Regions from separate parts of the Bacillus sp. Marseille-P3661 genome, predicted to be linked through region 2. Evidence: riboswitches for the same ligand, from Rfam matches in the RefSeq annotation. Region 2 holds a riboswitch; each other region holds the start of a gene.
The links. A riboswitch is a leader RNA that binds a small molecule or an ion and turns the genes downstream of it on or off. The one in region 2 is predicted to bind cyclic di-GMP.
Positions count from the first base shown of each region.

Region 1: another riboswitch for cyclic di-GMP. It lies ahead of C1724_RS02340 (6-carboxytetrahydropterin synthase); the one in region 2 lies ahead of C1724_RS09075 (hypothetical protein).
Region 3: another riboswitch for cyclic di-GMP. It lies ahead of C1724_RS16010 (alpha/beta hydrolase); the one in region 2 lies ahead of C1724_RS09075 (hypothetical protein).

Region 1 covers NZ_LT965953.1:522,053-530,273, forward strand. Annotated here, with positions in the region: gene C1724_RS02335 (PAS domain S-box protein) at 1-1,185, shown strand, start outside; cyclic di-GMP riboswitch class I at 1,567-1,653, shown strand; gene C1724_RS02340 (6-carboxytetrahydropterin synthase) at 1,847-2,665, shown strand; gene C1724_RS02345 (SDR family oxidoreductase) at 2,668-3,384, shown strand; gene C1724_RS02350 (ATP-binding protein) at 3,409-4,347, shown strand; gene C1724_RS02355 (alpha/beta hydrolase) at 4,328-5,374, shown strand; gene C1724_RS02360 (acyl carrier protein) at 5,387-5,626, shown strand; gene C1724_RS02365 (class I adenylate-forming enzyme family protein) at 5,619-7,118, shown strand; gene C1724_RS02370 (methyl-accepting chemotaxis protein) at 7,108-8,221, shown strand, end outside.
Region 2 covers NZ_LT965953.1:1,970,296-1,978,516, forward strand. Annotated here, with positions in the region: gene C1724_RS09070 (PD-(D/E)XK nuclease family protein) at 1-658, opposite strand, end outside; cyclic di-GMP riboswitch class I at 885-968, shown strand; gene C1724_RS09075 (hypothetical protein) at 1,121-1,339, shown strand; gene C1724_RS09080 (response regulator) at 1,584-2,222, opposite strand; gene C1724_RS09085 (sensor histidine kinase) at 2,215-3,261, opposite strand; gene liaF (cell wall-active antibiotics response protein LiaF) at 3,258-3,989, opposite strand; gene C1724_RS09095 (PspA/IM30 family protein) at 4,119-4,754, opposite strand; gene C1724_RS09100 (lmo0954 family membrane protein) at 4,783-5,133, opposite strand; gene nadE (ammonia-dependent NAD(+) synthetase) at 5,400-6,230, opposite strand; gene nadD (nicotinate-nucleotide adenylyltransferase) at 6,259-6,867, opposite strand; gene C1724_RS09120 (nicotinate phosphoribosyltransferase) at 6,880-8,221, opposite strand, start outside.
Region 3 covers NZ_LT965954.1:991,834-1,000,054, reverse strand. Annotated here, with positions in the region: gene C1724_RS16025 (GDP-mannose 4,6-dehydratase) at 1-693, opposite strand, end outside; gene gmd (GDP-mannose 4,6-dehydratase) at 686-1,654, opposite strand; gene C1724_RS16015 (GlsB/YeaQ/YmgE family stress response membrane protein) at 1,889-2,143, shown strand; cyclic di-GMP riboswitch class I at 2,358-2,442, shown strand; gene C1724_RS16010 (alpha/beta hydrolase) at 2,898-3,719, shown strand; gene C1724_RS16005 (CynX/NimT family MFS transporter) at 3,734-4,954, shown strand; gene C1724_RS16000 (MFS transporter) at 5,049-6,416, opposite strand; gene C1724_RS15995 (mechanosensitive ion channel family protein) at 6,773-7,636, shown strand; gene C1724_RS15990 (GntR family transcriptional regulator) at 7,788-8,221, shown strand, end outside.

The DNA.
Region 1 (8,221 bases), 1.4 Mb from region 2:
ACAAAAGGAGATATACTCAAAGTAAATCCTGCATTTGAAAAAACGTTTGGCTTTAGTGAAGATGAAATAGTTGTTCAAAAGTGTACTATCGTTCCAGTTAATCTAAAAATTGAACTATTAGAAATCAGCGAAAGAATTAGTAATGGAGAAATTATTAGTACTCATCAAACAAAACGTATAACAAAGCATGGGGAACTTCTAGATATTATTTCGTCTTATACACCAGTCCGAGATGAAAGTGGAAATATAATCGGAGCAACTGCTTTTTACAAAAATGTTACTGAACATAAAAGAGCAGAAAGAGAACTTATCAAGAGCCAAGAAAAATATAGACTCATTACTGACAATGCATTTGACATTATCAACATAATCAATCCAAATGGAATTATTGAATTTGTTTCTCCATCTAACGAAAAAATACTTGGTTATCCAACGGAAGACTGTATTGGAACTCCCTTTTTAACACATGTACATCCAGAAGACCTATCCCTTTTAGAAAGAGAATTTAGACGCCTTTTAGCTGGTGGAGAACCATGCCCGGTTGAATTCAGGGTTTGGCATAGGAATGGTCAGATGATCTGGATGGAAGCAAACACAACCCCTGTCATTGAAGATGGAGAGGTTAAACAATTAGTTACGATTGCTCGTGATATTACAGAGAGGAAAAAACTTAGGGATGAATTAGAGAAGGCTGCATTCTATGATTTCCTATCAGGTTTACCAAATCGTCGTACCTTCGATGATAGATTAGAAATGGCGATTCACCATGCAAATCGTTCGGGGCAAAAGGTTGCTGTCATGATGCTGGATGGGCGAAAGTTTAAGCAAATAAATGATACGTATGGACATGATGCAGGGGATGCTGTTATTAAAGAAATGGCAAGGCGACTGCAAAAATGCGTACGAAAAACAGATACTGTCGCCCGGTTAGGTGGGGACGAAATGGGTATTATTTTACCTGAACTGACTTCGGTAGAAACTGCTGAAGATATTGCGAGAAGAATCATAAAGGCATTTGAAGAAGCAATAGATTTTAATCATGTAAAAATTAATTTAGGGGCAGGTATTGGAATTTCTTTATATCCAGACCATTCAAATGACAAAAGGCAACTGGTAAAATTTGCTGATATGGCTTTATATGATGCAAAACAAGCTGAACATACTGAGTATAAAATATATAAATAGACTTTAAATCCTAGTAGGAAGTAATTCCTACTGGGAGAATCATTCTTACAACTAACAAATAGAAAATAAGAACTACTGGTGATATACAAACACTTGGTATTAGAAATAAAATAAAGATACAAAGTTAACGAGGAGACAGTGTAGTGTATATTGTCTAGGTCGATAGAAAGTCTACTAAGGTCTTGTTGTTCGACGAAAAACGACAACAAAATACAAAAAACCACTTCACCTTTCTATTATTTCATGTTAAAACTATATGTATAGTAATAATGTTATATTTACTTTTTAGGAAAAATGGTCAATATTCACTAATTGACGCAGTAGTCATTTGTCGATGAATTAATTAAAAAGCACTAATAAATGAATACGTACAACTGTTACCTACGATAATAGCAAACTCATTGAAAAATGGGGACGCAAAGCCATTGGATCTAAGGTCTATGTGACTATGATAGCCAGGTTACCGAAAAGGGTTCGATTTGTATCTGTTGAAATATTGCATAAAGTGATATCCCAACTATTCAAGTCCACCAACTTTTTGGTGGACTTTTTACTTTTCTAAAAATACTGAATATAAAGAACTTTAACTGAATAGGCGTTCTAGGCCAATCAGTTTGAAAGAAGATCATGAGTCGATAACACTCTGGGGAGATGACATACAATGCTCTATTTATCACGAAGAATTGACTTTTCAGCGATGCATAGTTACCGAATTACCGAATGGTCTGAAGAAAAAAATAAAGAGGTTTTCGGTTTGTGTAGTAATGCTAGTGGTCACGGTCATGATTATAAATTGGAGGTCACTGTAAAAGGTAAGTTGAATTCAAGAACTGGAATAGTTGTTAACACCGTTGACATTAAAAATTTGGTCGGTGGTCTAGTTGAAAGAGAACTCGATGGAAAGTTTCTAAATAAAGAACATCCGTATTTCAAAAGGAATATTCCAACTACAGAAAACATTATCACTTATTTATGGAATGCTATTGCTCCCCAATTAGAGCACTGTGAATTGCATAAACTGCGGTTACATGAAAATCCTTATTTGTATTCAGAAAAGGGAGATGAAACTATGGTTAGCTTGACTAGAAAATTCCACTTCAGTGCAGCACATCGTCTACACAGTGATCAGCTTTCAGTTGAGGAAAATATTAAATTATTTGGAAAGTGCAACAATCCAAATGGTCATGGACATAACTACTATCTTGAGGTTTGCATTAGTGGTGTGTTAGATCCAATTACAGGAATGCTCATTGACTTATCTCATTTAGATGAAGTGGTTGAAACAGTTGTACTTAATAAATTTGACCATAAACACTTAAACTTGGATACTGACGAATTTAGAGATCTAAATCCTACTTCAGAGGTTGTTGCAAAGGTGATTTATGAAATGTTGGCTCCCCATTTACCTAAACTTCATAAGATTGGATTGTGGGAAACGGACAAAAATTATTTTGAATATTATGGATCGGATGTGAACTAATAATGATGATAGATATGACGCAATTGAAAGATCAAGTGGTTGTTATTACAGGAGCAAGTCGCGGAATCGGAAGAGCAACTGCTGAGCTTTTGTATAACTATGGCGCAAAGTTGGTTCTAGGATCTAGAAATATTGAAGACTTAGAGAAAGCTTTTCCAAGTGAAGATGCTTTAGTCCTTCGTGTTGATGTAAGCGATGAAGAGTCAGTAAAACAATTCCTAGATCGTAGTGTTGACCATTTTGGTCGTGTAGATGTTCTCATTAATGCAGCAGGCTTCGGTGTTTTTGATAGTGTGCTAGATTCTGAAACAAAAGATTTTGACAATATGATTGCAGTAAACTTACGCGGTACCTATTTAACTTGTAAATATTTTGGAAGACATATGCGAGAGCATCAATGCGGTCAAATCTTAAATCTGGTATCAATTGCTGGAACAGTAGCATTAGCAGGGAATGGTGGCTACACAGCTTCTAAGTTCGGGGTACGTGGTTTGACAAAAGTTTTACAAGCTGAATTAAGAAGGGAAGGAATTCGGATTACATCAGTCTTACCAGGCGCTGTGAATAGTTCGTTTTGGAATGAAATTGAACCTAAGCCAGATGTCTCAAATATGATTCCGGTTCAATCGATTGCAGAACATATATTATTTCTATTGTGCCAACCCAAACAATCTGTTGTTGATGAAATCACGATAATGCCTCCTGCCGGCATTCTATAAAAAGAAAGGGTTTGGGAGAAAGACATGAAACGATTGTTCTCAAAGTTTTTTGAAGAACCAAATAAAAACGATGAATTAATCCCAGCCATTACTCTTCCGCAACTCGCTGAACTTAATTCCTTTAAAGAAGTGCAAAAAAGAGCACTAATAGGCTGGATAGTTTATCGTATGGCAGAGGTGTCTGAGTTAAACAGCGAACAAAGAAACGCATTGTTTTACCAAGCTTTTACGATAACTTCTTTCGAAGATATTATGGATGAAACAACCCGAAATTTGTTCCATGTAGCAAGCCTAGCGGTGGAATGGTTACAAAGCAATGCTCTAATTGAAGAAGAAATGAAGGGATTAAATTTATCAAAATTGCATAATGATGCACTATCCCGAGTGTTAAGTGAGGTTCATTCAGAAACTATACTTAATAGAAATGAAATAGATGAGTCGAAAAAGGTATGGGAAGTCTATAGAGATGTAATCTATGCCGCGACACAAGGTGGATTCTTATTAATTGAGAAGGATAAGGTTGAACACTATATGCAAGGTGAACTTCTTTGTGAGACCTTGATTCAAGAAAGAGCAGATATTCCTAAAGCTAGAAATCTAGCAAAAAGTGCATTTGAAGTAGCAGGATTAAAAGTTTCCAAGATGATGAGTTATAACTTAATTGTTTCAGAAGCGGTAACGAATATTTTAAAGCATGCTGAACATGGAAAGATGTTCATTTATAAGGATCAAGACGTTTTTCGGGTAATAGTTGAGGATAAGGGACCAGGCTTTTCGCTTAAACTCCTGCCAAAGACTACACTTATGGCAGGCTTTTCTACAAAAGAGTCATTAGGACAGGGGTTTACATTGATGATGAAAATTGTCAATCAGGTCGTGTTAGAAACCTCATCAAATGGGTCGACGTTAATTTTAATACTAGATAGAGCAGGTGATGAAAGAAATGATAATGATAGAGTCTAATCCAAAAAGTACAATTCAAAAGACATTAGTAACAGCTCGGCTCATTGAAGGTTTTTGGGATAGATGGATTGCACACGGAGTAGATCAACAAGTTGCTTGTCAAGCAAAATACGCTATTGAAGATCTAAATGATTGGATCAATTATTTTAGCAGTGTTGCTGAAGAACATAAAATGAATGCTATTAATTATGAAGAAAAGGGATTAACTGAAAAAGCGGAACTTCAATATCAGTTTTCCGGATTGTATTATAACCTAGTTCAATGGATTTTTCCTGAACGGTTTGAGGAAAAACTAAACTGGTATAAGCAATCCCTTCGGATGTTTGCAAAGGCTGACAAAATATCTAAGATATCCTGTCATAAAGAAAGTATCCATATTGGTGGCCGCGAGTGTGCTGGAAGAGTACGGATACCAAGAAACTCAAAAGGAAGTATCATCATCATTAACCCTATTGATTCGAGTAAAGAGGAATTATTTACGTATGAAAAACATTTTCTTAATTTAGGCTTTGCTACTGTAAGTTTTGATGGTCCTGGACAAGGAGAAACATTTACTTTAAATGGATTAAAGGCCTCGACGGACAGGTGGAATTTATTTATTGATAGCATAATAGCATTTACTCAACAAAGATTACCCCAAAACCCTATCTTTTTATTTGGTACAAGCTCTGGCGCTAGCTGGGCAATTAAGGCTAGTCAACATCCAGATGTAAGAAAGGCAGTGGCTGTTAGTCCACCAGTTAGCAATGATCCTATCGTACTACCAAATTATTTCGCAGAACGATTGAAGTCAATCTTAGAGCATGGTCCAAATATTGTTCCTACTATCGATGAACTAATAACTAGTAAACCTACTCTGCTATTTCATGGAAATAACGATGTTATGGTTAAAAATGATGATATTTATCAACTATATAATAAATTGCCTTATGGTAAAAAATTGATTGAATATGAGAACGAAACACATTGTTGTAATGGAAAGCTTGAAGAAATTCGTGAGTTTTCTGCACAATGGTTTAGTAAATAACAGGAGGATAAAATGACATTTGAACATTTTAGACAGATAATCTCTGATACTAGTCATGTTCCAATCGAATTAATTAAAGAGGACTCTTCTTTCAGGGATCATTTAGGAATTGATTCTTTACAAATGGTTAATTTGTTGATTGAGATTTCGGAGAAAGTGGGAACTGGTTTAGAAAAACTAATCGGATTGGATGATTTATCAACGGTTGGTAAACTCTATGACTCTCTTACGAAAGGAATTGAATATGAATAGTCTATTTAATAAGTTTTTAAATCCCTCCTATCATGACAAATTAACTTTAAGTACATTTTCAGGAGATTATACCGGTGGAGATATCGCTAATCATACTGAAAAGATCATCTCATTTATAAATAAACAGTTAGATATTGAAAATAAAAGAATTGTAGTCCTTATGCCAAATTTGTTTACGTATTTTTCAACAGTTTTGGCAGTGAACAAGCTTGGCGGGATCGTGATCCCATTAAGTATGCAGTATCGAAAAGATGATTTTTTATCCGTTTTGTCATTTGTTGATCCGCATGCGGTTATTACGAGCCCTGATTATCAAGATGGTTTTTTTTCTAAAATGATCTATGAGTGGTCACATTCAATGAATAAGGAGACAACAGTTTTTTATTTAGATGAAGAAGAAAAATGTTGGGAATATTATCAAACTACTGGAGTTGCCCGACCGAATGAAACGGAAGATGTAGAAATCATGTTTTTCACGACAGGAAGCACAGGTTTACCTAAAGGATTAGTTTCACACTGTACAGAAGTTGAAAACTTTGCGAATACTTATATCGAAATTAAGGGATTATCTGAGAAAGATAGCTTGTTTTTAAATCCACCGCCAACATCATTAATAGGAATTGGAGCTTTTATTGCTGCCCTAAAAACAGGTGCAAGAATTGCTTTTCCTGAACAATTTGATATTCCAAAAATGGTTAAGTTAATCGAGCATACTACGTCAAATACAATCGATAGTACGCCATCGATCTTTAAAGCATTGTATAGTTTTGGCAAACACATTGATTCAGAAGTTTTTAGAAACATTGAGGTATGTACGCTTTCAGGTGAAATGATTAACGAAGGCTATATTGATCACTTTGAATTGATGAAGGAATGTATGTTTGTAGGCGTGTATGGCTTAAGTGAAGTTGGAGGTGTGCTAACTTGTAACCTTCGAGAATCTCTAGAATGGAGGATTGTAAATGGTGTTAGCACGAAATTTCGTGAAGAACAAGGAATGAAAGAGCTAGCAGTTAAAACCCCTGTTATGTTTAGAGGCTATTATAGGCAGCCAGAATTAACGAGGGAGATCCTTGATGATGAGCAATGGTTTTATACAGGTGACTTAGTGGAAGTCAGCGATAATGGTACGATCAAAATCATCGGTCGAAAAAAAGACTTAATCAAAAAAGGTGGTCAACAAGTTGTACCTAGTGAAGTCGAAAAGGTTATTTCTACTCATGATAAAGTAAAGCAGGTTGCAGTTATCGGTGCTCCACACCCTGTGTTTGGTGAACAAGTTGTTGCCTTTATAGTGCCAAACGGTATTTTGAATGTCCAAGAAGTTTATTCGTATTGTGCCAAACGAATTGCAAGTTATAAGGTACCCGATCAAATTCAAACAATTCCTGAACTTCCAAGTATACAAAGTAAGGTAGACAAGCTGAGTCTAAGGAAAGTATTTATAGAACAAACGAATAATAAGGTAGGTTACCAACATCATGAAAAATAAAACACTTCGCAGACAGTTTAATATTCAGATGCTCCTTACATTAATAGCTATTGTACTCGTATCTGGCATTATCCAAATCTATTTGATCTCAAACCAGATTGATAGAAATATTAATAGTGAAGCCGGCATGATCTCAGAATCAATTAAACAAGGAATTAATGAAACCGAGCTGGCTGCAGCCGAAATCGAACATCAAATTGATCTAAAATTAGAATCGATGGCAATAAGAGCAGGGGAACATATTGTTGGCTTAGGTAAACCAGTAACTGAAATAACTCAACTAGAATTAATAAATATAGTTGATCAAGTAGGCTTAGGTGGCCTTACGCTATTTGCGCACCAAGAAAATGACGTGGTTGGAATTCAGTCAACAGACCCAGCGGAAATTGGCTTTAGTTTTAAACAGATTAGTCCTGAAGCATATCAAGCAATGGTGGATCAAATTAACGGTAAAAGAATTTCTGGTGAAGTAGCTGCCAATTCAAGTTATGTTGGGGATAATATAGGTATTTTATATACAGCACAGTCAGGATCGCATGGGGATGAACCAGCCTATTTCAAATATGCATATTATCATATACCAGGAACAGATTTTCTGATCAGCCCGTTTATTGAAGCTAGTGAGATTCATAACTTTATCGAAAAAGTTGGACCAGAGTCTTGGATAAGTAAAGTATTGGATGAAAATGAATATGCAAAGGAAATTGCTGTACTAGATCCTAGGGTATATGCTGATCCATCATTAGCAGAGAAATTGTATCCACCATTAAAGAAAGTGGTCAACGGGGCCTATGAATTAGTAAATGATAAAGATAATGAAATACTTATAGATATGGCTACTAATCCGACAGAGTATTCTTATCTTGATACTACAAATGAAGGGGAATTTCATAAAGTATTTCTTCCATTAAATGAAGATTACGTTATTTATATAGCTTTAGATTATAAAAAAATGAGCACGCCATTGTATAACATTTCTCTAATCGTACTTGTGTTTAGTTTTGCATCGTTAGTTGCTTTATTTATGATAACTACTCGTTTCTTTAGCAAAATTTATGCGAATATAGCAAAAATAATAGATCAAATAAAGGCCCTTGAAAAAG
Region 2 (8,221 bases):
TTTTTAAAGTTGAGACGGTTATATTAATTAAAGGTGTCTTAAACTCCGGAAGATAAATAGTTACTGGTACAGCAGATGCTAATAAATACTGTATTAATGAATATTGAACTGGACTAAAATCGCTATAACCATCGATTACTACATGACTCAATGGAAATTCAGTTAAATGTCTCCCTAGTTCAACCGCTTTAAATATCCGATTTTCTGGATCCATAAACCCTTTTGCGTCCCGATAAACATCCTCATACTTTTTAAATATAGGTTGAAGATCGAGTAGTGGTCGGGGGGTTTGTTCAATTGTTAGCCCAAGGCGTTTCAATTGGCCATATGTTTCAGCATATGCTTTTGCCTGTTGAACTAATTCTTTGTATGAATTATAGGTGTTCGCTTTGTCAAGAATTTCACAAAAAAAGAAAAACCGTTCTTCCTCAGTAATCTGCGTAAATTGATAATTTTGTTGCTGTAGAATAAGAATTGCCAAATCATCGAAAGTTTGAAATCGTATACCAGGCTGTCTTTTCCGAGCATGTTGAAACCATTTCATTGATGGTAAAAGGTAATAAATTGGTTTCACTTCATTTGTCTGAAAAGTATACCATTGACACAGTCGTTCCTGTGATGCGATGTCTGACAACGATGTAAATAGTAACCGACCCACAAAGATCACCCCATTAGGTAAATTTCTTTATCTACTATTATAGACAAAATGGAACATCATAAATAACATAGCTATTTTTTTCATAAACTCCACCGCTAGAATGAAGATTATAATTACCTTAGAACCAAAACCAATTAGGACTAATTAACCATTTTAGGGGAAAATGTCGAAAGTTGACAAATAGTATTTGAAGTTATTATCAATACGTCTTATTATTAAATTAATAATTTGATAAAGGCAAACTTATTGAAAGATAAGGACGCAAAGCCACGAGTCTAAGGTGTGGAACTATGACAGTCGGGTTGCCAAACGAACGGGTACAATTAACTATGATAAGTTTTAGAATTGACATTATCACAGCTTACCTGTCTTTTTGGTAGGCTGTTTTTACGGACCCCAGTTTGGGAAAGTAGTAGGTATACATACCAGCAAATAAATTTTTAATAGAAAGGCGGAAAGAAATTGACTGTATTATTTGGAACTGTCGAATATTTTGAGAGAGAAATTATGAATTATCTAGATGAAAATCAATTTAGTGGAGAAACTGATTACCATTTATCTATTATTACTGCGAGACTTGAGTATGAAATTTTACACGATTTTGTTTGCGATGAACAAATTCGCGTAGAATGTTTGAATAACCTTAAAAATGCTACCGATATACTATCTTTATGTAAATAAAAAAGTAAAATAAAAGATTAATGAAGCCCCCAATCCTAATATATCCACGTTGAGGGCTTTTTTAGTCTAAGGGATCCCTCCATAATTCCTTTTCATACTAATTTAACCTCTTTCTGCAATAAGAACAAGCGTTCCATCTGAATATTTTACTATATGTGCAACCTTTCTTTTTCCTCAAGTTAGAACCTTTATTTCAGCAACAATAAGTATAAAAAACTGCCCCAAAACAATTGGGACAGAATTCTTATTTCATATTTATCAGATCATGTTTGAAGGCATATATTACTGCTTGAGTTCGATCTTGGACTTCTAGTTTTCCTAGAATGTTACTAACATGTACCTTTACAGTTTTTTGGGATATAAAGAGTTGATCTGCAATATCTTGATTTGTTTTTCCTTCAGCCATTAGTAATAGAATTTCAAGTTCACGCTCTGTTAATTGATCATGTAGATGCTCCACAGGCTTTTGGCGCATTTTTGTCATTATTTTACCAGTAACTTCCGGTTCAAGAACAGATTGTCCTTTATATGTTGCCCGTATAGCATCCGCAATTTCGTTTGCTTTAGATGTTTTTAACATATAACTAACTGCACCAGCTTCAAGTGCAGGATAGACTTTTTCATCGTCTAAAAAGCTAGTAACAATGATTATTTTTGCATCAGGCCATGATTGAATAATCATTTTAGTTGCTTCAATCCCATCCATTTCTTTCATCACTAAATCCATTAAAATAATATCGGGTTTAAGCTCAAGCGCTAGCTTAACTGCCTCCCCTCCGTCATCTGCTTCTGCAATCACATCAATGTCAGTTTGTGAAGAAAGATATGCCGAAACTCCAATCCGAACCATTTCATGATCATCTGCAAATAGTACTTTAATCATTGCCACTCACCTCATTTTTTATGTAAGGTATTTTTACCTCTAACCGCGTACCTTGATTCTCAAGACTGATAACCTTAAGCGTTCCCCCTAATTCAAGTGCACGTTCTTGCATATTTTGCAATCCATATGAACTTGTTTTAACTTGATCTACAATGAAGCCAACACCATCATCAACGACACGTAATATCACTGTATCATCCCTTTTAATAACCATAACATGTAACGAATTTGCTTTTGCATGTCGTAATGTATTAGAGATGGACTCCTGTAATATTCGAAATAACTGATCCTCGACACCTTTGTCCATTTCGAAATTTTCTAGTTTCCAATCAACGATAATCGGAACTTTTTGCGTTAATTCAGTCAATAATTCCTCAATTCCCTCCTTTAACGACTTCCCTTTTAGGGCAACAGGTCGTAAATGGAGTAGCAGCGCCCGCATTTCTGATTGTGATTGATGAATCATGTTTTCGACCATTTTAAGTTGTTTTTTTACAGGTGAGTCTCGGAGTGAACTTGTTTCGTTAATCGCTGACATCATCATCGATGCTGCAAATAGCTGCTGGCTAACTGAATCATGAAGGTCACGTGCTAGACGGTTCCTTTCTTGAACAACAACCTCTTGTAAGCTTTTTTCACGATCCACTGCTCTTTCAGTTGCGAGTCTTTGTGACAATTCGGCTTGTTTTTTTAATTTCATTTCGAGACTAAGTAGGTGTTGTTGAATTTGATTAATCTCCTGTACAGTTTCTATCTGTTCAAAGGAGATTTTCTGACCTCTAATCAAATTATCAAGTTGCTGATCAATCAAGTGCAGCTTTTCACGCCAGAAAGAGCCTGATGAAATACCGCTTATTGTTCCGATACCAATCATCACCGTGAAAATTACAATTATATACGGAACCCCCAATACACGTGCAGACCAAAGCTCTGACCACTCTAGTAAAGGAAACGCATAAAACGTCGAAGATAGTAACAAAACTGCACTACCAAACGAAACGATTAAACCAACGATCACCTGTTTTATTATAAGGTTCATATTCTTTTCACCTCTATATCGCCTGACCAGATCGAGGTGAGTATTTTTACCCTTGGTTTCTTAGAATAATATTCTTCGCTTTGATAAGAAATAGATTGATTCATAAGTTTAATATAATGTTCACCTAATAAACTTGCACGGCCTATTAGCGAACTGTGAATAATATAAACTTCAACCTCATAAGGAACATAAACCTTTATATTTCCTATAAAATGTCTTATTGATATAATCGATTCCTCTGGAAGTACTGTGTTGCTTAAGTCAATAATTCTGTCCCCAAATCCTCCATGGATATTCACATCATGCCATTTATAAACTGTATCACTTGTCTTTTGATCACCCAAAAGTCGTTGTTCTAGCAATGGCTCTATCTTAATTAAAGGTTCTTGAGGCTTTATATCCTCGTCCTTTTCAAACTGAGGGATAATTTTTTCAGGTTCTTTTTTAGATCGAGAATAATGAATGACAAAAAGGACGATTGCGGCAATAAATAAGAAACGAACAGCGATCATATTTAAAATAGTAATTACTAGCGAAATAATGCCGATCCAAAATAAAACCTTTCCCCAAATTCGTTGGTATTTCTTCCAACCGATATAACTCAAAAAAGATGAGAACACTACTGTAAAAACTAGGCCGCCATTGAAAAAAGCTACCTCAACAATTAAGAGGATTACCCCTATGATCAATATCCAATTTAATTTATCTGTAGATAAGCGATGAAACATATAGGAAATCCCCTTTCAATTGTTGTATATTATTACCTTAAACGTTACGTCATAGCTAGTTAAAAGACACAGTCTGTCCTGTGCCTTCACATTTCAAATCATGTATTTCTAATAGTAGCATACCATATATCAATTCACATTAACTTCTTTTTTCATTGCTCTTTCAAGTTGGTCAATTTTACTATCAAACGTATTTCTATAGTAAGCACTATTCACTTTATGCTCTAAATTTTGGATATATTGATCAATTTCGTTAAAGCGTGAGTATGGTTTGTCGCCACTTTGTTCGATAACATTATTGATTTGATAGTGCGCTCTAGCCATATTTTCACGACCCATAAGTTCCATTCGTTTTATATGCATGTCCTTTAGACGATGTTTCATTTCCTCATATTTTTGTTCTAGAGTTGTAAATTGCTCACTTGCTTCTTCACTTAGTGCCTTCATACGCTCCGAACGGCCTTTGTATTCTTCGTATTCTTTCATCGCAAAGTTGTTCAAGTCTTCTTCGCCAGCCTGTTGAGCAATCTCAGCCTGGTATTTCCGTTTATTTGACATGTCTAAGGCAAAATTATACTCTTTCGTAAATTCCTCTTTTAAGCGATATTGTCTTTCGACCAATTTACGAACTTTTTCTGTTTCGGCCTCACTTTGACGCAAATACTGATTAAGTTTTGCAATCGGATTTTTCTCCTCTTTTTCATCTAATAAATCATGTAAATCTGCAGCAATTGCATCCTTTATACGTTTAATAATATTTGTCATTTTTCAGTTCTCTCCTTTAAGCTTGTTTTTATTTTGTTAATTCTGCCCATTGTTTTTCAAAATTCGTAAATGGATCATCACTAATTTCACTAGTGGCTACAGGTGCTTTCTTCACTTTCCATTCTTTATAAATTAAGTACAGCACGTAGGCAGCAGCTACACCGATTACAGCATATATGTTAGAAAATGTTATGCTTAGTACGAACAACCCTAAAATCACCCAACATACTTTTTTGAAAATTGAAGTTGTTTTAATAAACTGCTTAAAGATGACATACAGTAGCCACACACTTGCACCTAATAAAATCATTGGACCTAAATTTGCTAGCAGGATCATAAAAGTGATTAAACCTGCAATGAATAATAAGATTTTCTTCATCTTTTCTTCCTCCTTTCTGATATCTTGACTTAATCTTACCGAGAAAGAAGATTTTGTATAATGAGCCTAAGAAATATTTTGAACTAAGACTTAAGGCGTATATGCTCTAAATTCATTAAATTTAAAGGGTTCTAGTACCATTTTCTCTATTTTTGGTGAGATTTTAAAATTGGCTGAAAATAAAGTGTATATTAGGCTTATTAATTCCATAAAAAAAAAAAAGGATAAGCTGAACAAATCATTCAACGATCCTTTTCCTGCTATTTTCATTTCTTCCACCAATCATCAAAAACTGTTATCGGTGCTTGGCGTTTGTGTTCAGTTTTTAAATAGTGCGTTTCAATTTTTTCAGCACTTTCTTGAGCTATTTCTTTTCCTTCGAGGTAATCGTCAATTTCTTCATAAGTCACTCCTAACGCCACTTCATCCGGTAATTGCGGTTTGTTATCTTCTAAGTCTGCAGTAGGTGTTTTTAAGTACAAATGATCAGGGCAACCGAGTTCTTTTAATAGCTGTTTCCCTTGCCTCTTGTTCAAGCGGAAAATAGGGACAAGATCAGCTGCTCCGTCGCCAAACTTAGTGAAAAAACCTGTTACATTCTCCGCACTATGATCTGTTCCTAAAACTACTCCACTATGAGCTCCTGCAATACTATATTGCACCTTCATGCGCTCTCTCGCTTTTTCATTACCAACTAAAAAATCAGTTAACTCTACACCAGCAGCTTTCAACGAATTTACACTTGCATCGACGGCTGGCTTTATATTCACCGTATATGTCTTGCTGGGGTTAATAAATTTCAAGGCGTGCTGACAATCGTCTTCATCTCTTTGAATCCCATACGGTAAGCGAACTGCAATAAATGCATACTTTTCTTCTTTCAGCTCTTCATTTAACTCATCTACTGCCAATTGCGCAAGTTTCCCTGTAAGAGTAGAGTCTTGCCCCCCTGATATTCCTAGCACAAGACTCTTTAGGAATGGATATTTTATTAAATACTCTTTTAGAAACTCAATGCTCCTTCTTATCTCTTCAGCTGGATTGATAACCGGCTGCACTTTTGTTGCTTCGATGATCTCTTTTTGTAACTTTCTCATTGTCCAATCCCCTTCTATTTGTCTTTATTTAATTTGAGTAAATATTATGTTCAAGTGCATAATCTAATGCTAGCTGCGGTACAAGGTATCTCACACTAAGTCCATCCCTAATTCGCGAGCGAATCAACGTAGAACTGGTCTCGATGCTAAAGCCCTTACTTAAGCAATCGAAACGATGTTCATTTTTAACAAGGAATGAATCCCTCGCTATAATCTCTGCCATATCAAATCCTTCTCTTCCCATAACGATGAATTTATTGTTTTCAATTAACTCTCCGCCTTTATGCCAGCTCGTGATTTGCGCTAAGTTATCTGCTCCCATTACAAACTGTAATTCGTCCTTTGGGTATTCTTTTTTCAACTTTTGCATAGTTTCAAAGGTATAAGTTTCCCAACCTGATGCATCCATTTCAATTGTATTAACCTGAATTTTATCGTTATCTGCAATCGCTAATTTAACCATATTTAATCGATGTTCATTCGATGTTAATTGCCTTTCTTTATCTCTTCTTTTATCAGAGGAGGGTACCAAAATCATTCCGTCTAACTTCCTTCGATCAATCACCATTTCCATGGTTACCAGATGTCCAATCGTAATCGGGTCACAAGCGGAACCAAATACTCCGTATCTTCCCACTGCGTCTCCCTCCTATTTGTTGTCCTCTAATATTTGTTCAACCTTTTGTCTCGCTTCCTCAATATTAGCCATCTTGTTATTCCAACATTTAGGACTCAAGTCTACAGGATATTCCTCTGGATTTGCTGGTCGTTTGTATTCATCCCACAAAACATTTAAATTTGCTTTAGCATATTGCTGAATCTCACGAATGTCAGGAAGCTCATATACGAGGTTACCGTTTAGAAAAATATCTTGATGAAGCTCCTTTGCTTCAAAGTTAGTCACAAATTTACTAATATAGGTATGGATTGGATGAAATAATTTTAAGCGATTTTCTTCCTGCGGATTTTCTTCTTCTAATGTGATGTAATCTCCTTCAGATTTGTTGTTTGATCTGTTAATGATGCGATATACTTTTTTCAAACCTGGTGTAGTAACTTTTTCGGGATTGGAAGATATTTTAATCGTGTCAACCAGTTCACCGTTCTCATCTTCAATTGAAACTAATTTATAAACCGCTCCTAAAGCAGGTTGATCATAAGCTGTAATCAATTTAGTTCCAACGCCCCATACATCAATTTTTGCTCCTTGTTGTTTTAAATTAATAATGGTGTATTCATCTAGATCGTTTGAAGCAACAATTTTTGCATTTTGAAAACCCGCTTCATCAAGCATTTTACGTGCCTCTTTTGATAGATAAGCTAAATCACCACTATCTAAGCGAATACCAGTAAACTTTATGTTTTCGCCAAGCTCTTTTGCAACTTTGATCGCTGTTGGTACACCAGATCTTAACGTATCATAGGTATCAACAAGGAACGTACAGTCTTTATGCCTTTTTGCATATTCATGGAAGGCTATATATTCATCTTTATACGCTTGAACAAGTGAGTGAGCGTGCGTTCCAGCAACCGGAATTCCAAACATTTTCCCAGCTCTAACATTACTAGTTGCTTCAAATCCACCAATAAACGCGGCTCTTGTGCCCCAAATAGCAGCATCGAGTTCTTGCGCTCTTCGAGTTCCAAACTCCATCGCAGCTTCGTCCCCAATTACTTGTTTAATTCGAGCGGCCTTGGTCGCAACCAAGGTTTGATAATTGACGATATTAAGTAGAGCTGTTTCTATTATTTGTGCTTCCGCTAATGATGCCTCCACACGAATAAGCGGCTCATTTGCGAATACTAACTCTCCTTCTCGCATAGATCGAATCGTACCCGTAAACTTTATAGTTTCTAGATATTCTAGAAAATCATCTTTATAACCAATTTCCCGCAAATACTCAAGATCACTTTGTGTTACAGAAAAGTTCTGTAAATATTCGATAATTCTTTCTAGACCAGCGAAAATAGCGAAACCATTGTTAAATGGT
Region 3 (8,221 bases), on a different contig from region 2:
TTCTAGCAGAAGTATATAGGCGTTTACAACATCTCGTACATCTGTAAAGTCTCTTATGGCGCTAAGGTCTCCTACTTTAATAAATGGCTGTGATAAACCTTTTTCAATTTGGGCAATTTGAGAAGCGAAATCACTGATTACAAATCCTCTTGGTTGCTGTGGGCCAAAATGATTAAATGGTCGGACATGAATGATTGTTTGCTGATTTTTCTTTGCTAACTGCAAAACTACTTGCCCCATGGATAATTTACTAGATGCGTAGGGATTTTGTGGGAAACATGGGTGTTCTTCTGTCAAAGGTGTTCCAATAGTACCGGTTAATCCATATTCTTCACTCGAGCCAACTGTAAGGATTTTCACATCGGGACTTATCTTTTGAGCAGCTTGAATTAAATGAATGGATCCAATTGTGTTAATGTTAAAGGTTTTCACAGGGTCTTCCCATGAGTCAGGAACCTTACTTAAAGCAGCAAGGTGGATGATTGCATCAGGTTTAATTTCTTTCAGAAGCTCGTATAGACGATTTTGGTCAAGAATATTTATATGATGTACTTTAACTGCAGAAGGAAATTTTTCAATATTTTCGTGAACACCGGCAAAAACGGTGTGGCCCCTTTGTGATAATAAGTTGATTAAGTGTCTTCCAACAAAACCATTTGATCCTGTTATGAAAACTCTCATCTTTTTATTCATTTTTTACCCTTTCCAAATCAGCATCGACCATTTGTTCAATTAATTGTCGTGTCGTTGTGGTTGCTTGCCAGCCTAAGTTTTTTCTAGCTTTATCAGGGTTACCTAAAAGAATATCCACTTCAGCAGGACGATAAAATTTAGGATCAACAATTACATGATCCTCATAATTTAAACCTACATATTCAAATGCAATCTTGCAGAATTCTCTTACAGAAGTTGTTTTTCCAGTTGCAATGACATAATCTTCTGGTTCTGCTTGCTGTAACATCAACCACATAGCTGTTACGTAATCCCCAGCAAATCCCCAATCGCGTTTTGCATCTAGGTTTCCAAGTTTTAATTCATTTTGTTTTCCTAATTTGATTCTAGCAACTCCGTCTGTAACCTTCCTGGTAACAAACTCAATCCCTCTTAATGGTGACTCATGGTTAAATAAAATCCCGCTGCATGTAAACATTTGAAAGCTTTCACGATAGTTTACTGTCATCCAATGACCAAATAATTTAGAGACGCCGTAAGGACTTCTAGGGTAAAATGGCGTTTTTTCCGATTGCATTTGTTCTTGAATTAAACCGAACATCTCACTGGTTGAAGCTTGATAGAATTTTATGCTCGGGTTTACTAATCGGATCGCCTCTAACATGTTGAGAACGCCAACCCCTGTTACATTTGCTGTGAGGATAGGTTGCTCCCATGAAGTTCCAACAAAGCTTTGTGCTGCAAGGTTATAAACTTCATCAGGCATTGTCTGTTTTAATACGCGAATAAGGGAGGAAGGATCTGTAATATCACCTTCAATTAGATCTACATCTTCTTGTATTCCTAAGAAGGATAATCTCCAATGTGTCTCTGAACTTCTGCGGGCTTTAAGCCCAACTACTTTGTAGCCTTTTTCTAATAAAAATTTTGCGAGATAGGCACCATCTTGACCGGTAATACCTGTTACTAAAGCTGTTTTCATTCTAACCCCCCATTTATAAGGTAATAGTGCAGTACCTTCGTTAGGAAAAATAATAAGTAATAACGAAGGTGTATATCGCTAAGGGCATGTATATAGCTGCTTAATTGGTATTGCTATGCTATGCTAATGTTATATATATGAATTTCCCAACATGCTGTTCCTCATGGACAGTATTAAAGATAATTCGAACAAACCATACAAGACTGCATAAGATAGCAAAAAGGAGTAAAATAAATGGATCTAATTACTTTTATTTTGACTGCAGTTATGGCGTTGGTTATAGGAATCGTAGCGGATAAGTTGTCACCTTTTGGGATGCCTGGAGGTTGGGCCGGAGCTATTGTCGCTGGGTTTATTGGGGCTTGGCTAGGGCCAGATTTATTTGGGTCTTGGGGCCCGGTAGTAGCGGGTATTTGGTTAGGCCCTGCACTTATTGGGGCCATTATTGTTGTGATTGTTGCAGGGTTAATTGCGAGACTTTTTGATTAATTTTAAAAAAATATTGAAACAGTTTGACTATAAATGGATAACATAATTATTTATTAAAATTCTGCGAATGATCGAGACTTTAAACCTAATAGTTTAGATGCAAGGAAATAAAAAAATACCTTTTCACCAATTTTTCAACAAAATTTGTTACTATTGATCTATATTTCCAAGTTTGATTTTTTGCTAATATGGGTATAAGTAACACAACCGAAATCGTACGAAGTGGCAAACCTGACGAAAGTCAGTGACGCAAAGCTAGAGGGGCTAAAGTCAAACGACCATGTTCGCCAGCTACCGAATAACGATACTTCCTACGAGGTGCGATTAAGGTACATTTCAAGGAAGGGAGTTTTTACTATGTGGTTGTCCATCGCAGCAACAATGGTGTTAATTGGAGGACTATCGTATATCCAATGGAAATTAGCATTAAAATCAATGGAATAATTCATTATGGTTTAGATTTTAGGTAGTATATTAGCATATAAAAAAACGCCTTACTTCACGAACTTTTTGTTCTGGGTTAAGGCGCTTTTTATTTGAGTTAAAAATAGTACGAGTGCAATATATTCGCAGGATAAAGAAGAAGACGTTGCGGACTTTTTAGTGTCCTTAGAGAAATTAACCCTGGCATGTCTTAGAAATAGGTAAGTATGTTAGTGTAGTTTTTGGTTTTTGTTCTAGTAGCCTGAATTATTGTAATATTAAAAAAACATAGTATAATATTAACAGACTCATTATTTGGAGGATTTTAACAATGGACTCTTTTCAGGCAAGGGATAAAAGTGACCTGTTTTTTCACTATTATCCAGCAGAATCAGATAACGTGATGATCTTGCTCCATGGAATAAGTGAAGATCATAAATATTTAAGTCCGATCGCCGATTTTATTGCAAATGAAAATCTTGCGCATGTATATACACCAGATTTACGTGGTTATGGAAAGCAGTCAATACGGAGAGGGGACTTGGATTATATTGGCCAGCATGAGGATGATTTAATGGACTTCATAAATTGGATCAATCGTAAACATAACAACCCAACGATCATTCTAGCCGGCCACTCTGCTGGCGGAGGTACGACACTGCGCTTTGCAGTAAGCTCATATAGCGAGCATATCCATGGATATTTATTGCTGGCACCCTTTATTCATCCATTTGCTCCAACAACACCGAAAAAAAACGAAAATAGCAGCTCGAGTGTAAGTTTCATTAAATTACTTTCATTAATGCTCCTTAATCGTCTTAGGATTACTAAATTTAACAATTGGATGGTATATACAAATAATAAGCCCGAGCATATTCAACATGGCAGGGAAACCCTTCAACTGAGTTACCGACTATTTTTCTCTCGTTTTCCACATCTTTACAAAGATAGTCTAAAAGCATTGCATAAACCTACATTAGTACTTGTAGGAGATAAAGATGAGGAATTTGTAGCTGACCAATATCACCCACTATTTACAAAGTATAATAATGCGAAGGTACATATGATTAGTGAAGCAAATCATGATGGGATATTATCTCATCCTGTTACCTATCAAATGACAAAAAAGTGGATAGAAGAGGTATTTCAATAAAAGGAGTTTTCATAATGCAAAGTCAGACTAAAAGTCAAACTTTAGTAAATACCGAAACAAGAACAGTAGGGAAAACACTATTGTTAGTAGGAATTATTTTGGTTGCGTTTAATTTACGACCAGCGTTGACATCGGTTGGGCCGTTAGTTAGTTTAATTCGTGCAGATACGGGGATCACAGCTGGTTTAGCTGGTTTTATCACGACACTTCCGTTACTTTCATTTGGGATTCTATCCATTTTAGCACCAAAATTTGGTCATCGTTATGGTAATGAACGAATGATATTTGTTGGTTTAATGGTACTCGTAGGTGGCATTCTGATACGTTCAAGTGGGTTTATTTCATTATTATTCGTGGGAACTGCATTGATTGGGATAGGCATAGCTATTTCTAATGTTTTATTACCAGGTATTATTAAAAATAAATTTCCTGAAAAAGTAGGACTAATGACAAGTATCTATACAACGTCAATGGCTGTGATTGCTGCGTTAGGATCAGGCTTTAGTGTCATTCTAGCGGAAGATTTACAGTTAGGGTGGAGAGGTTCATTGCTGACGTGGGGCTTATTTGCAGTAATAGCAGCAATTATTTGGATCCCGCAGCTCAAGAAAAGCAATAATCCTACCGTGACGACATCCGTTCAGTTAAAAGAAAATCGATTATGGCGCTCAGCTATTGCATGGCAGGTAACTGCTTTTATGGGTTTGCAATCGCTTTTATACTATTGTGTGATCGCGTGGTTGCCAGAGATCCTTATTGCTAAAGGAATGAGCTTGGCAACGGCAGGATGGCTGCTATCAATTATGCAACTTTGTGGTCTTCCAGCAACATTTTTAACGCCAGTGTATGCAGAGCGCTTTAAAAATCAAAGAGGGATTGTTGTAGCTATAGGGATTTTATGGATAATTGGACTAAGCGGATTGTTAAGCAGTGTTAACAATACTATATTGATCATATCCTCAATATTAATTGGAATTGGTCAAGGAGCAAATATTAGTTTGGCGCTTACATTACTTGGGTTGAGAACAGAAAATGCGAAACAAGCTGCAGAGTTATCAGGTATGTCTCAATCAGGGGGTTACATACTGGCTGCACTAGGTCCGTTTGTAGTTGGAGTTCTATACGACGTAACCCACTCTTGGGCACCAGCCTTAGTTGTGTTACTACTAACTGTGTTTCTGATGGTTGCAGCTGGGCTTGGAGCAGGGAGAAATCGAACGGTTTTTGAGAAGTAGTATGTGTGTAATCAAGTTATCAAGTTATAATAATATAGAAACCAGCTCTAGTTACGAGAGCTGGTTTTTTGTCGATATCTATAGATCAAACTATCTATGCTTGTTTCTTAAGAAGATATTTTGCATTGGTTATTAAAAGCATTCCCGGTATTAAAACAACAGAAATTATCAATAAAACAATCGACATGGAGGTTAAATTTTGATCGCTTATGCCTGTAGCAAACATAACTCCAAATAAGCTTGAGGCAAGAATATTACCAATAAACCTAGAAGTCATTAACAATCCTGATGCTATGCCACTTTCGGACTTAGAAACAAAGCTATACAAAACAGTTTGTAAGCCGACATTTAAAATTCCATTACTTATGCCAATAATCGATAATATAATTAATATCCAATAAATGGTATGGTTTGTAGTGAAAAGTAGGATAACCCCAACTATTCCTACTGCCACCCCAAACATTAAAGGGACTCTGAAACCTGACTTTTCCATCCACCTTGTTGCAAGTGGAGTCATTATCATTGCAAATACAGAAATAGAAAGCATTGTAATACCAGTTGATTTGGAGTTTAACATAAGCACACTTTGTAGATAAGTAGGCATTGACAGTAGCATTGCGAAAAAGACCAGTGTTGTAAAAATATATTGAATGAAAACTAATGATATATTTAAATTTTTTAATAAAAAATTAACATTAATAAATGGCTCTGAACTCTTTTTTTCATGCTGATAAAATAAATAGCTTACCATTACAGAAATAACAAGGGCCCACACATTCAAGCCATTTTTGAAATCTTGGAAAAAATACATCCAGAAGAATATTAATAGACTAAATAAAAATATTCCAGGTGAATCCCATTTAAAAGATGCTTTAGCCACTTTAGTATCATTAGGTATATACTTATAAGCCAAAATTGCGGATAAAATAATTACGGGAAAATTCACATAAAAAATAATCGGCCAGCCACCATATTGAATTAGTATGCCGCTAATCGTTGGTCCGAAAGCTGCAGAAGTACTGGCAAAGACCGCTAGTGTACCAATCACTCGATTTTGATTTTTAGATATAAAGGATCGTACAATGCCAATACCAGCTGGATATAAAGCGGATGTACCAATGGCTTGAATCGAGCGCATCCCTAATAAAAATAACATGTTATTGGATAGGGGAGCTGTCAAGGATGATATAGCTACCAGTAATAATCCAATTAAGAATATTTGTTTTCTACCGTAAAAGTCACTTAATTTACCAATCAGCGGCAGACAGATCGCACTTACAATAAAATAGGAGGAAATTAACCAAGATACTTGGTTAGATGTTAATGCAAATTCCTTCTGTATGTCTGGCAATGCAACTGTAATCATCGTTGTATTTAATGGATTTAATATGGCTCCCAATGCGACAGCTAAAATGATTAGATTGTTTTTTTTAGCTAAAAGTTCATTTGGGCTATGTGACATATTCACTTCAAACTCCTCTTATATGTACCTAAAGTGGTACTTTAATAGTTCTTTTTATTAAAAATTTATACGTAGCAGATTTTATGGCAATCATAGCTTTTTTGTGAGGTTGAATGTTAGCTTTAAAGTTTTCAGCCTTTCTATAAATATTCTAAATCATCTATGTGAAAATTCCTATTATCCTATCTTATTAAACTAAAATAAATAAAGCTTGTATTAGGAATAATCAGTAGCAGTCAGACAACGTCCGTGACGTTTATTGATGATTATGTTATAACAAATAAGAGAATAAATTAACCGCTGATATACAAGTTATATTTTGCTGAAAACATCAAGAGAATTGAGGAGATGATTATTTGTTTAACTTAGGAAACTTTAATTGGGAAGCACTACTAATTAATGCTGGCTTAGTGGCATTAAAGGTAATTGGTATTTTCCTGGCTTTTATTATAGTTAAGGCAATTGGCAAGAAATTGTTAGAGCGTACATTTAACAAACTTAGTAATAGAAAGGATATTTCGGAAGGTCGCGCGTTGACATTACAAAGGCTAGCGGAGAATATTTTCTCATATGTGTTAATCTTTATTCTTGTGGCAACGTTATTCAGTATTTTTGGATTATCGGTTGCAAGTTTAATTGCTGGCGCAGGGATTGTTGGACTAGCAGTTGGTTTTGGAGCTCAAGGACTTGTTAGCGATGTTGTGACTGGCTTTTTCTTGTTATTAGAAAAGCAAATTGATGTTAATGATTATGTAACAGTTGGCAGTATTGATGGAGTTGTTGAAGTAGTCGGCTTGCGGACTACACAAATTCGCAGCTTTGATGGCACACTTAATTTTATTCCGAATCGTGATATAACTAGTGTGAGAAACCATTCACGAGGAAATATGCGTGCTCTTGTTGATATTGGTATAGCATATGATGTAAACATCGATCAAGCAATAGAAGTAATGCAAGCTGCCTGTGACCGAGTGGCCGCTGAGAGTTCTGTTATTGCAGAAGGTCCAAGTGTAATTGGAGTTCAAGCTCTAGGATCATCGGATGTTGTTTTACGTGTTATTGCTAAGACTCAAAATGGAGAACAATGGGGAGTTGAGCGCGAGCTGCGTAAAACAATCAAAGAAGCGTTTGATGCAAATGGTATTGAGATTCCTTTTCCACATCAAGTTTATATTAATAAAACAAATGAAGGTACAGAAAAAGTTTTAGGACAAGCGTGAGTAATAACATATATTAAGATTTCAGTGTTTAACTTCCTGCGTTTGCGTAACGCTTTCGAAGTTAGGCATTTTTTTTGCACTAGAAATTATAAATTAAGCATGCTAGTATACAAGTGAAGGCGCTTTAATAAACTTTAGAGGTGTAGGACATATGTTTACTGTAAAAAAGAAGGTAGCGGGTGAAAATAATAAGGAATATTCTTATCGGATATTGAAAGATGCCATTATGTCATTAGAATTAAAGCCTGGTCAAGCAATCAGTGAGGCTGAATTGGCGATAAAATTACAAATTTCTAGGACGCCAATTCGAGAAGTAATGGCTAAACTTAGGGAAGAGCATTTAGTTGAAGTTCGTCCACAAGTGGGTACGTATGTTTCAAAGATTAATCCTCTATTAATCGAGGAAGCGGCTTTTATGCGCTACGCTTTAGAGCGAGAGGTTTTAAAATTGTCTTGTGAAGAGTTTCCTGAAGAAGGATTATATGAGTTGAAAAAAATCGTATCTCTGCAAGAAAGATTAAGTGAAAAAGGTGGAAGTGCATTAGAATTCCATGAATTAGATAAGCAATTTCATAAAACTATATA